DNA from 4 places in the Kingella sp. SNUBH-2017 genome. Region 3 is predicted to be linked to each of the others. Evidence: predicted binding sites of a transcription regulator. Region 3 holds the regulator's gene; each other region holds the start of a gene.

Region 1 (3,209 bases), on a different contig from region 3:
TTGCTGCGCCCGTTGCGCCGTCGGGGGCGGCAGGCCAGCTAACGAGCGCCCACAACACCACGGACACGGCGAAAATAATCGTGCCGGCGCGTTTTAAAAACGCTTTCACGCGGTCCCACAGGCTGGTAAGGATGTGTTTAAAATTGGGGGTGCGGAAGGTGGGCAGTTCCATCAGCAGGGGAAACTGCTGCACGCTGCCCTGCCTCCGCGCCAGCAGTTTCATGATGTAGGCAACCAGCGCGGCGGAAGCGATGCCCAGCACATACAGCGCAAACAGCGTCAGCCCCTGCAAATTGAACACGCCGCCGACGGTGCGGTCGGGAATAATCGCGGCGATAATCAGCGCATACACGGGCAGGCGGGCGGAGCAGGTGAGCATTGGCGCGATGGCGATGGTTACCAGCCGCTCGCGCGGGTCGTGGATGGTGCGGGCGGACATCACGGCGGGCACGGCGCAGGCGAAGCTCGACAGCAGCGGGATAAACGAGCGGCCGGACAGCCCGCTTTTCGCCATCATGTTGTCCAGCAAAAACGACGCGCGCGGCAGATAGCCCGAGTCTTCCAACAGCAGGATAAAGGCAAACAGAATGGTAATCTGCGGCAGAAACACCAGCACGCTGCCCACACCCGCAATAATGCCGTTCACAATCAAATTGTTGAGCACGCCCTCGGGCATATTCGCGCCCACCCATTCGCCCAGCGAGCCGAACGCGCCTTCAATCAGCTCCATCACCGGCGCCGCCCAAGTGTAAACGGCTTGGAACACCATAAACAAAATGGCAAACAGAATCACCATGCCCCACACGGGGTGCAGCGCGATTTCGTCCAGTTTTTTGTGCCACGCAGGCAGTGTCATTTCGGTGCGGACAACTTGTTTCAGAATATTTTCCACTTCGTGATACAGCGCGTTGCTGTCCAGCTCTTCCAACTTGCGCTCCGCACCGGCGGGATTGGCGGGGAAAGTGCGCTTGCGCGGCAGCTTTTTCACCGCCTCGCGCACCGCATGAATGCCCGACGCGCTCACCGCCACCGTTTCCAAAACCGGCACGCCCAACAGCTCGCTCAGTTTTTCCGCATCAATCGCCAAGCCCCGATTGCGGGCGACATCACTCATATTCAGCGACACCACCATCGGCAGGTTCAGCGTTTTCAGTTCCAAAATCATCCGCAGCGTCATGCGCAGATTGGTCGCATCCGCCACCGCGATAATCGCATCGGGCGGAATGCCCAGCTTGCCCACCGCCATATCGCGGGCGACCGCTTCGTCGGGGCTGGTGGTGCGTAGGCTGTATGTGCCCGGCAAATCAATGATGTGCACCGCAGGGTCGTCCAACAGCGCGCCCTCGCGCCTGTCCACCGTAACCCCCGGATAATTGGCGACTTTGGCATGCGCGCCCGTCAGCCCATTGAACAGCACGGTTTTGCCGCAGTTGGGCGCGCCGACCAGCGCAAAATAGCTGAGTTCCATCAATATTTCTCCTTATGTTTTGAGTGTTTTTTACCGTTTCAGGCAGCCTGAAAATCGGTTTTGCCGCAGCGTTTCGCTTATTCAGGCAGCCTGAAAACACCGTTGGCAGGTTTTCTTTTGGCAGACCTCGTTTTCAGGCTGCCTGAACCACATGGCACATCACCTTCTGCGCCTCGTCCTTGCGCAGCGAAAACTGCGACTGGTTGCCCAGCCGCACGGCAAACGGCCCCCTGCCCAAAATACCGACCGCAATCACCTGCACCGGCATGCCGTCCGAAAAGCCCAAATCCGCCAAACGCCGCGCAACCAGCGGATCCAGCTCGCCGAAAACGGGGTTGGGCACGATTTCGGCGATGTGGGCGGTGGCGCCTTTTTTGAGTTGCGATAAGGGAACGGCTGACATATTTTTCCTCTCATTTCATTTTCGTCAGATTGAAAAAAGCCGCGCGGGCGGAAAACCCATACGGCGAAACGTGCTTCAACTTGATGCGGATTGCTTGAAATTCCATTTTATTAAAAATCATTATTAATTTTTGTTAATTATATTATTGCATTTGCAAATCATAAACCTGTCGGATTTGACGGAAATCAACTCTTGTGAAATTGGCTGTTTGGCAGTTTCAGGCAGCCTGAAACGGCGGCAAAGCTGTTTTTGTTTTCAGGCTGCTGCTAAAATGCTGTTTTTTTTGGAAAACAAAATGACCGTTGTTGCCATTGATATCGACCCGCAAAAAACCTTTACGCCCGTGTGCGCCGGCGAGTTGCCCGTGCCGTTCGGCGATGAAATCGTGGCGGAATTGAACGCCCAAGCCGCGCTGGCGGACTACCGCGCCGTCAGCAAAGACGCGCACAGCCCCGCCGCGCAATGGCTGTGCGCCAGCCATGCCGAAATTCTGCGCCCCACGGGGCTGCCCGACGCGCCCGAAAGCTGGGTGGCGCACGCGATGATTGGCAGCCGTGGGTTTGAGCTGCTGGACGGACTGCCCGATGTGCGCGGTTACGATTTTTGCGTGTGGAAAGGCATCGAACCCGATATGCACCCCTACGGCGCGTGTTACCACGACCACGCAGGGCGGCTGAGTACGGGGCTGATCGAGTGGCTGCGCGATGTGCGGGCGCAGGTGCTGGTGGTGGGCGGGCTGGCGACTGATTTCTGCGTGAAAGAGTCAGTGCTGCAACTAGCAAAGGCGGGCGGCTGGCGGGTGCTGGTCAACCGTGCCGCGTGCAGGGGCATCGCTGCGGACAGCATCGCCCGCGCGTGGGCCGAAATGGCGGCGGCGGGCACAATCCTGCTGGACGATGCGGCGGCGGTAAAAGACTATTTGGCGGCATTGGAGGCAGCCTGAAAAGCGGTTCTGCCGGTTTTCAGGCTGCCTTTACCCTACCCTGCCCGCTTTCAGGCTGCTTTCCCCACATTCCGCGCCGCGGGTTACAATCCGTCTGCCCGTCCAATCCGCAAGCGAAAACACCATGAGCGCATCGTCCCCCGCCCCCAAAACCCGCACCGTTATCAGCTTTCTCGGTACCGTGCTCGACAATGCGCGCGGTGCGGGGCGCTGGCAGAAGTGGCGGCCGAACATCGCCCTGCACCAGCAAACCGCGCAGCGTTTCGACCGGCTCGAGCTCTTTTACAGCGAAAAATTCCGCAATCTGGCCGAACTTGTCCGCAGCGATTTGGCGCAGGCCGCACCGCATCTTGCCGTTAATCTCGTGCCGCTGGAGTTGGCCAACCCCTGGGACT
Region 2 (3,209 bases), 100 kb from region 3:
TCAGGTACAGGCCGAACTGGTTGCGCGGGGTGTTGTTCAGCGGCAGGCCTTGGGCTTTGGCTTCGGCTTCGAGCGTTTTGGTTTCGGTGTAGGCGTAGTTGGCGTTGACGCCGAGCTTGTCGGTAATCTGGCCGCCCAGTTCGGCTTCAAAGCCCATCGAGCGGGCGCGGCCGGCGAAGCGGTCTTCGGTGCTGCCGCCGTTATCGACTACATAGCGCACGTTCTCTTTGAGAATGTGGAAGGCGGCGAGCGTCGCGGAAAGCTGTTTGCCGGAGAATTTGGCGCCGGCTTCAAAGGAGCGGCCTTTTTCCGGTTTGGCACCGCCGGGGATGGCGTTGGCAATCGATACCTGCGGGCGGAAGGACGACGAGTAGCTGCCATAGAGCGACCATTGCGGGGTGATGCGGTAGGTTACGCCCAGCTGCGGAGTCAGGCTCCAGCCGTGGTTGTCGGTATTGGCTTTGAACACGCCGGCTTTGTTGGCGCAGCCGGCATACTGGTCGTAGTAGTCGAGACGGGCGCCGCCGGAAACAATCCATTTGTCGCCGAAATACACCGAATCGTTGGCATAGAGCGCGGCGGTTTTCAGGATTTCGGTCTGGCGGGTGTTATTGCCCTGGCCGTCGAAAGTATTGACGCCGGGGCGCGGCCACATGCCGCCGTACACCGGGTTATACATGTTGGAAAAGGTCGCGTTGTTTACACTTTTTCAGGCTGCCCGGCTTTCGTTTTTCGGCTGCATGATGATTTGGCAGGTTTTACCGCTTATCAAGAACCATGCGGCTTCGCCGTGCCTTGCGGCATTCTTGACAAGCGGCAAAACCTGCCAGTTGGGTCTGCATCCGAAATCCGAAAAGTGTAAACAACGCTGTTGATTTTTACACATAAGCCAGGTTGATGCAGCCGGCGGCGGCCAGCATCAGCACAAAGGTTTTGTGGCGGGTGGGGTGTTTCATCGGTGTGTGCTTTCACAAAAAAAGCGGCAGTTTCAGGCTGCCGGATTTGGTTGGGGGGGGGACGTTTTGTCCGATTCTTGCGGCGGCGGATTGTAAGCCCGTTGATGCGATTCTCAAAATGAAAATTATTATTGGCGCAATGTAAAAGTTGTATCCGGGCAACGGCGCTGTTTTTTCAGGCAGCCTGAAGAAATTTCAGCCGCTTTTTTCGCCTTTGCTTAACTCAAGTCAAGCAAATTAGCCTTTGGGCGGCCGGCGGCGACACTTGATTTTAGAATAGGCGCCCGCTGCGTTTAAGCATGCCGAAAAAGCGCAAGCGCATCGTTTGAAAACAAAAATAAGGAGCAGACAAAGTGAGAGCCGTCCCCGAGCTGGTGTGTCCCGCCGGCAATCTCCCCGCGATGAAAACTGCCGTCGACAACGGTGCCGACACCATTTACTTCGGCCTGAAAGACGCAACCAACGCGCGCAATTTCCCCGGCCTGAATTTCGATATGAAATCCGCCGCCTCCGGCATCGCCTACGCCCGCGAGCGCGGCCGCCATGTGCTGATGGCGATCAACACCTTTGCCCAGGCCGGCGAAGTGGAGCGCTGGTACGGCGCCGTCGATACCGCCGCGTCGCTGGGCGTGGACGCGGTGATTGTCGCCGATCCGGCGCTGATGGCCTATGCCTGCAAGCGCCATCCGAATCTGCGCCTGCATATGTCGGTGCAGGGTTCGGCCACCAATTACGAATCGATCAACCTGATGCGCGATCTGTTCGGCATCCGCCGCGTGGTGCTGCCGCGGGTGCTGACCATTGACCAGGTGCAGCATGTGATCGAAAACACCGATGTCGAAGTGGAAGTGTTCGGCTTCGGCAGCCTGTGCGTGATGGTGGAAGGGCGCTGCATTTTGTCGAGCTACGCCACGGGCGAGTCGCCGAATATGCAGGGCGTGTGTTCGCCGGCCAAGGCGGTGCGCTGGGAGCAGCTGCCCGACCGCATGGACGTGCGCTTAAACCGCGTGCTGATCGACCGCTTCAACCCCGACGAGCCGGCCGGCTACCCGACGCTGTGCAAAGGCCGTTTTGAAGTGAACGACGAAACCTATTACGCGCTGGAAGAGCCGACCAGCCTGAACGTGCTGGAAGTGCTGCCGCAGCTGATCAAAATCGGCGTGGCGGCCATCAAGGTGGAAGGCCGCCAGCGCAGCCCGATGTACACCGCTCAGGTTACCCGCGCGCTGCGCCAGGCGCTCGATGCCGCTGCCGCGCACCCGCAGGACTACCGCGTGGCCGAAGCGTGGAGTGGGGCGCTGGGCAAGGTCTCCGAAGGCAGCCAGAGCACGCTGGGCGCCTACAGCCGGCCTTGGAAATAGCGGCGCAGGCAGCCTGAAAAACGCCTGCGCTGTTTTCAGGCTGCTTTGGTTACGTCCAAACGGCTCTAAAGGCAGCCTGAAAAGCAAAATAACAAAGCATTGCAAAGGAACAAATATGAAACTTTCACTCGGCCCCATCCAGTTTTTCTGGCAAAAAGAAACCCTGCTCGAGTTTTACCTGCAGATGCTCGATGCCCCGCTCGACATCATCTATCTGGGCGAAACCGTCTGCTCGCGCCGGCAGAAAATGCGCTTTGCCGACTGGTTCGGTTTAGCTTGCGACCTGGCCGAGAGTGGTAAGGAGATTGTGTTGTCCTCGCAGGTTTTGCTCGAGAGCGAGTCCGATCTCAAGCGCCTGCGCAAAATCGCCGGACAAGAGCGTTTCAAAATCGAAGCCAACGATATGGGCGCGGTCAAACTCGCGCGCGAACACGGCATCCCGATTGTGGCCGGCGCCAGCCTGAATATCTACAACGAAGCCACCTTGCAGGTGTTCCGCGAGCTCAACGCCTACCGCTGGGTGGCACCTGCCGAGCTTGCGCGCGACAAAGTCGCCGCCATCGCCCTGTCCGAGCCCGCCATCGAAACCGAGCTTTTTGCCTGGGGCAAAATCCCGCTGGCCTATTCTTCGCGCTGCTTTACCGCCCGCCACTACAATCTCAACAAAGACAGCTGCGAGTTCCGCTGCCTCGACCATGAGCACGGCCTGACCATGAATACCCGCGAGCACAAGCCCTTTCTTACCATCAACGGCATCCAGACCATGTCCTACGGCAGCCAGATGCTGCTGCCGCACCATCAGGAAATTGCCGATGCCGGCGTCGGCGTGCTGCGCCTGTCGCCGCAGCTGATCGAAATGCCGCGCATCATCGAGCTGCACCGCGCCGTGCTC
Region 3 (3,209 bases):
ATCGCGCAATCGACGCCGTCTTCGCCGACGATGGCAAAAACCTGCCGGGAAATGTCGCCCGACGCGGGATTGATGGTATGGGTGGCGCCCAGTTCTTTGGCCAGTTTCAAGCGGTTTTCGTCCATATCGCAGACGATAATCGTGGCGGGGCTGTAAAGCTGCGCAGTCAGCAGGGCGGACATGCCAACGGGGCCGGCACCGGCGATGAAGACGGTGTCGCCCGGTTTGACGTCTCCGCTCTGCACGCCGATTTCGTGGGCGGTGGGCAGGATGTCGGACAGCAGCAGGGCGATTTCGTCGTCCACGGCGGCGGGCAGCGGAATTAGGCTGTTATCGGCATAGGGCGTGCGCACATATTCGGCCTGCGTGCCGTCGATCATATAGCCGAGTATCCAGCCGCCGTTGCGGCAGTGGGAATAGAGCTGGGTTTTGCAGTAGTCGCAGGTGCAGCATTTGCTGACGCAGGAGATGATGACTTTATCGCCGACTTTGATGTTTTTCACCGCCGAGCCAACTTCTTCAACGATGCCGACGCCTTCGTGCCCCAAAATGCGCCCATCGGCCACTTCGGGGTTTTTGCCTTTCCAAATCCCTAAGTCGGTGCCGCAGATGGTGGTTTTGACGATTTTCACTACTGCGTCGGTGGGGTCAATGATTTGTGGTTTGGGTTTTTCTTCTAAACGGATGTCGTTGGCGCCGTGATAAACCATTGCTTTCATCGTATTCTCTCCTTCAAAAATGAAATAAGGCAGACAAACCGGCTTCACGCCTGCTTATCTGCCTTGTTTATAAAGCACAAAAACCGCAAAGTCAAACAAAAATTAACGAGAATTTGTTATATTATAACAACTCTTAACATTTCAAGCAGCCTGAAAACAGCAGCCAAGCCCGCACTCAGCCTGCTTTCACTTCCTTGGTGCTGCTGGCCACCAAATCCTGCAGCGCCTGAGGCTGCAATAAACGGATGTGCTTGTGATCGACGGCAATCCAGCCGTTTTGGTTGAAGCGCGACAAAGTGCGGCTGACGGTTTCCAGCTTCAGCCCCAAATAACTGCCGATTTCGTCGCGCGACATACGCAGGATAAAATCGCTGGCGGAAAAGCCGCGGTGCTGCAAACGCTGCGAAAGGTTGAGCAGGAACGCGGCCAGGCGCTCTTCGGCGCGCATATTGCCCAGCAGCAGCATCACGCTTTGGTCGCGCACGATTTCGTTGCTGAACAGGCGGAAAAAATGGGTGTTGATTTTCGGCGCGCGGCGGCCGGCCTCTTCCAGACTTTCCAAGCGCACTTCGCACACTTCGCTGTCTTCCAGTGCGATGGCATCGCAGCTGTAGCGGTTCATACCGATGCCGTCCATGCCCATCATCTCGCCGGACATAAAAAAGCCGGTTACCTGGTCGCGCCCGTCCTGCAGGGTAACGGTGGTTTTGAAAAAACCGGTACGCACGGCGAACAGCGAAGAAAATTCTTCGCCGGCGTGAAACAGATATTCGCCCTTTTTAATCCGGCGGCTCTGGCGCTCAACCGCGTCCAGAAGTTCGAACTCACCGTTTTCCAGCGTAACCGGCGTGCACAATTCGTAGAACGAGCAGGTTGCGCATTGCGAAGTCAGGGGGATGGATTTTTTCGTCATTGAGTGTGGCATCGGTTATCTGCTTGACAAAAGTCAATGAATTTTTATAAAAACAGGCTTATTCTAACAAAATTTATACCAACAATAAATAATCCTTATGAACACCCACACCATCCAATTCGACCGGCGCCTGATCGCCTCCCTGCCCGCCAACGGCCCCCGCTATACATCCTACCCCACCGCCGACCGCTTCCACGACGCTTTCAGGCAGCCTGAATACCAAAACACCCTGCGCGACACCCTTGCCGGGCAGCCTGAAAAACCGCTGTCGCTCTATCTGCACATCCCCTTTTGCAACACCATCTGCTACTACTGCGGCTGCAACAAAATCATCACCAAAGACAAAACCCGCGCCGACGAATACCTTAACTATCTGGAAAAAGAAATGGCGCTGCTCGCCCCCCATCTGGGCGGACGGCACCCGCTGGCGCAGCTGCATTTCGGCGGCGGCACCCCCACTTTTCTTTCCGACGACCAGCTCGAGCGCGTGTTCGCCATGATCCGCGAACACTTCCAGCTCTTGGACGACGGCGAATACTCCATCGAAATCGACCCGCGCAAAGTCGGCGCCGCCACCATCGGGCATCTCGGCCGGCTCGGTTTCAACCGCATGAGCGTCGGCATCCAAGATTTCGATCCCAAAGTCCAAGCCGCCGTCAACCGAATCCAAACCGTTGAAGAAACGCGAGAAGTCATCGAAGCCGCCCGCAATTCCGGTTTCAAATCCGTCAGCATCGATCTGATTTACGGCCTGCCGCATCAAACCCTCTCCAGCATCGAAACCACCTTCGATACCGTCCTCTCTCTCGCCCCCGACCGCCTTGCGCTCTACCACTACGCCCACCTGCCGCATATTTTCAAACCCCAGCGGCGCATCGACACCAATGCCGTCCCCTCCAGCGAAGAAAAACTCGACATCCTGCAATACGCCGTGCGCCGGCTGGATGCCGAAGGCTATGTGTTTATCGGCATGGACCACTTCGCCAAGCCCGACGACGAGCTCGCTGTTGCCCTGCGCGAAGGCCGGCTGCAGCGCAACTTCCAAGGCTATTCCACCTATGCCGACTGCGATCTGGTGGCCGTCGGCGTTTCCGCCATCGGCAAAGTCGGCGATACCTACAGCCAAAACGAGCGCGACATCGAAAAATACTACGCCGCCCTCGACGCCGGACAACTGCCCGTTATGCGCGGCTACCATCTCGATCGCGACGACCTTCTGCGCCGCAACATCATCCAAGACCTGATGTGCCGCTTCGCGCTGGATTTTGCCGACTACGCCGCCGAAACCGAAGTCCCCTTTGCGCGCTATTTCGCCGCCGAACTGGCCGACCTGCAGCAGCTGGCACAACTCGGCCTACTCAAAATCAGCAACAACCGCATCGAAGTAAGCGCCAAAGGCCGCTTCCTGATCCGCAACATCGCCATGGTTTTCGACCGCTACCTACGCCACAGCGAAACCCGTACCAAATATTCGCAAACCGTATAGCGCCGCAAAACGCAGCAAAAAGGCAGCCTGAAACTTTTCAGGCTGCCTTTTTCACTATTGTTTCAAATATCTTCCGTTCGGCGGCTGCGCG
Region 4 (3,209 bases), on a different contig from region 3:
CACTTGGGCGCGCACTTCGCGGATTTGCTGCTGTTCGAGATAAACCAGCGACCAATAGGCTTCCATGGTGTCCTGAAACTCGCGGTAGGCGGCGTGGGCGCTCTCAAAGGCGCCGACGGCGGCAAACAGGCCGTCGCGGTTATCGCTGTAGCGCGGGGCGGTGTCGGGCAGCAGCAGGGAAGCGAGCTGCTGCTGGTTGATGCAGTCGGCGGCGCGGCGCAGCGGCGAAGTGAACCAGCCGTAGTGGCTCAGATTCATGCCGGTGTGCGCTTCGCTGCGGGTGGACATCCGCACCCGCCCGCCGGCAGCCTGAACGCGGAAAATGGCGGGCAGATCGTGCTCGTCGAGCATTTTCGCCCAAGTGCTGTTGGCCAGTATCATCATTTCGCTGACCAGCGTGTCGATGGGCGAACCGCGCTCGCGCTTGGCCACGGCTACGCGGCCGTCTTCCTGCAGCCGCACGCTGTAGTCGTAGCGTTTGACGGTGTTTTCTTCAAAACGGTCGCGCTGTTTCTGCAATTCCTGAGCCAGCGTGAAAAGGTAGGCCAGATCGGCATGGTGGGGAAAGGCGCCGGCCGCGGCTTCGGCGGCGCCAGTGCCGGTTTCGCTGTTGAACAGCGGCTCGATGCTCTGGATGCGCAGATTGCAGCCGATGGCGACGCGCTCGATGCGGCTGCCGACATAGGCAGCCTGAAAATCGGGGGAGATGTCGAAATAAATGCTGAAAGCGGGGCGGATATGGCCTTCATCTAGGCTAAAGGCGGCAATCCAGTTGTCCGGCAGCATGGTGATTTTGCCGCCCGGGTAGTAAACCGTGCTTTGGCGCGCGGCAACCAGTTTTTCGATGTCGCTGCCTGCAGCCAGCGCCAGTGTGGGCGCGGCGATGTGGATGCCGACGCGGCGGCGGCCGTCGCCCAAATCCTGCAGCGACAGGGCGTCGTCCACTTCGGTGGTGTCGTCGTCGTCAATCGAAAAGGCGCTGATGCCCTCGGCCAGCGGCAATTCGGGCAGCGGCGGCAGCGGAATCTGCGGTGCGGCAGTGCCGTTTGGAAAATGGGCGAAAGCAAAACCTTCGTACAGATACTGCGGCAGCGACGCGATGCCGCCGGTGTGCCGCGCCAGCCCGTAGGCATCGGTTTTCAGCGCATCGGCCGCCTGGGTAAAGGCTTTGTAGGCGGGCGACTGCTTGTCGGGCGCATACAGAATCTGTTTCAGCTCGGCGGCCACGCCCTCGGGCAGGCTGCCTTCCTGCAACTCTTGCGACCAGGCGGCAATCTGCGCTTCCTGCTGCTTTTTGCGCTCGATGGCGGCCAGCGCCTGCTGCAAAACGTCGGCCGGCGCGGCTTTAAACACGCCTTTGCTTTTTTTGTAGAAATAGGCAGGCGCGGCATACAGCGCCATCAGCGTTGCCGCCAGCTGCACCTTGCCGTAGCCCGCGCCGAAATATTCGGCGGCGGCGTGCTCGGCGGTAAATTCGTCGCCGCCGCAGCTTTCCCACAAGAGATCGGTGTCGATTTGCGTCGCTTCTTCCTGGGCGCGCTCGAGAAAATCAGCCATATCGCCGTCAAACTCGGCAAAGACGTTGGCGGCTTTGATTTTGGCGCGCTTGCCGTGCTGGGTTTGCGCCTGATAGGTGGCGTCGGACTTCTGGATAACGGCGGCGGCTTTGAATTTGCCGCCTTCTTCGTAAAAAATATTCATGGCGCAGGCGCGGGCAGATGGCAAAAAGGGAGCGATTATAGTGAAGAAGCCCCGCCGCCGCCGAAAAATTGTTTGAGAAAAGTCAAACCAAGCCGGCGCGGCGCCCGGCAGCCTGAAAATTGGAACTGAAAATGCTGCAGATGCTGCGTCCGCAATCATGCCCGCACCAACACAGCAACGAAGGAACAACATGGCTCACATTTTCTGGACCGCCGACCTGAACACCGGCTTTGGCGAAATCGACAAACAACACCAGCAAATGGTTTTATACATCAACGAATTGAACGACGCATTTGAAAAAAGCGGCGCCAAAAGCGAAGACATCGGCAAAGTGCTTTTTGACCTTATCAGCTGCTCGATGAACCATTTCGACTACGAAGAAACCATGATGGAGCGCTCGGGCTACGCGCTAACCGAGCCGCACCGCCGCGTGCACCAGAATTTCGCCAACAAACTGATGGAATACCAAGGCCGCCTGCTCGCCGGCGAAGACATCAAAGACGAACTGCTCAACAGCCTCGACGGCTGGCTGTTCCGCCACATCCGCCTGAACGACCGCGGCTATATCGACAGCGTCCAAGCCGCCGGCCTGTATAACGACGAAGACTTTGCCGCCGCCATCCCCGATGCGCCGCAGCCGTCAAACTGGCAGCCTGAAAGCGCCGCCGCCCCGAGCACCGAAGAGACTAGCGACCAACGCATGGTGTTTAGCGATATCCGCGAAACCACGCCGCCCGCCGCCGAAACGCCCGCCGAAGCCCCCCGCTCCGCCGGCGGCTGGGCATCCGCCGATTTTGCCTAAGCGCCGCACCCTTGCCGTTTGGCGACGCTTGCAGGCAGTCTGAAACGTTTTGCCCAAGCAGCCTGAAACGGTTTTTGCCGTTTCAGGCTGCTTTTAAGCACCCGCTTGCCGCATCCCCTATCCGGCAGCCTGAAAACATTTGCCCGCCAGCTGGTAAAACAGTTGAAACGGCGGCGCAGCGCAGTTATAGTCCGCCACACTTTCATTTTTCATTGATCCCGCACCGAGGAAAACACCATGAGCGATTTGAATCTCAATAAAGAACCCGAACAGCCCGATTCGCAAAGCCTGGCCGCCCAAGCCCAAGCGGCCGGCGAAGCCGCCGAGCGGGTTATCGCCGAAGATGCCGCGCGCGCCGCCGCGCAAAACGCCGCCACCGCCGCCGTATCCGCCGACGATGCCAATCTGGCGATGCTCGCGCATCTGCTGAGCATTGTTTTCGGCTTTATCGCGCCGCTGATTATCTGGATGATCAGCAAAGACCAGCCGCAAAAAGGCTTTGTTGCCGACCAGGCCAAAGAAGCGCTGAATTTTCAGATTACCGTTATCCTCGCCATTGGTATTACCGTTGTGCTGATGGCGATTTTTATCGGTATTCTCCTTTTTCCGATGGTTTTGGTTGTTAATTTTGTGCTGTGCATTCTCGCCGGCTTGAAAGCGCGCGAAGGTGTCGCCTACCGCTATCCCTTTACCCTGCGGCTGCTCA

What was found. Region 3 encodes FNR, which switches genes on or off when oxygen is low (the NO sensors DNR and NnrR bind a similar motif). Its sites were predicted from a motif close to TTGATNNNNATCAA; they were not measured.
Region 1: the regulator FNR is predicted to act here: its motif matches at 2,047-2,060, upstream of OP500_RS00450 (FeoA family protein).
Region 2: the regulator FNR is predicted to act here: its motif matches at 1,175-1,188, upstream of ubiU (ubiquinone anaerobic biosynthesis protein UbiU).
Region 4: the regulator FNR is predicted to act here: its motif matches at 1,774-1,787, upstream of OP500_RS00225 (bacteriohemerythrin).

Annotation. Positions count from the first base shown of each region.
Region 1 is NZ_JAPHVK010000001.1:97,972-101,180, reverse strand. Features, by position in the region: gene feoB (ferrous iron transporter B) at 1-1,468, opposite strand, end outside; gene OP500_RS00450 (FeoA family protein) at 1,602-1,871, opposite strand; gene OP500_RS00445 (isochorismatase family protein) at 2,167-2,814, shown strand; gene rtcR (RNA repair transcriptional activator RtcR) at 2,939-3,209, shown strand, end outside.
Region 2 is NZ_JAPHVK010000003.1:4,968-8,176, forward strand. Features, by position in the region: gene OP500_RS03435 (TonB-dependent siderophore receptor) at 1-679, opposite strand, end outside; gene ubiU (ubiquinone anaerobic biosynthesis protein UbiU) at 1,310-2,317, shown strand; gene OP500_RS03445 (U32 family peptidase) at 2,433-3,209, shown strand, end outside.
Region 3 is NZ_JAPHVK010000003.1:107,074-110,282, reverse strand. Features, by position in the region: gene OP500_RS03980 (zinc-dependent alcohol dehydrogenase family protein) at 1-719, opposite strand, end outside; gene fnr (fumarate/nitrate reduction transcriptional regulator Fnr) at 895-1,632, opposite strand; gene hemN (oxygen-independent coproporphyrinogen III oxidase) at 1,730-3,118, shown strand; gene OP500_RS03965 (VanZ family protein) at 3,181-3,209, opposite strand, start outside.
Region 4 is NZ_JAPHVK010000001.1:45,155-48,363, reverse strand. Features, by position in the region: gene OP500_RS00230 (ribonuclease catalytic domain-containing protein) at 1-1,701, opposite strand, end outside; gene OP500_RS00225 (bacteriohemerythrin) at 1,892-2,503, shown strand; gene OP500_RS00220 (DUF4870 domain-containing protein) at 2,741-3,209, shown strand, end outside.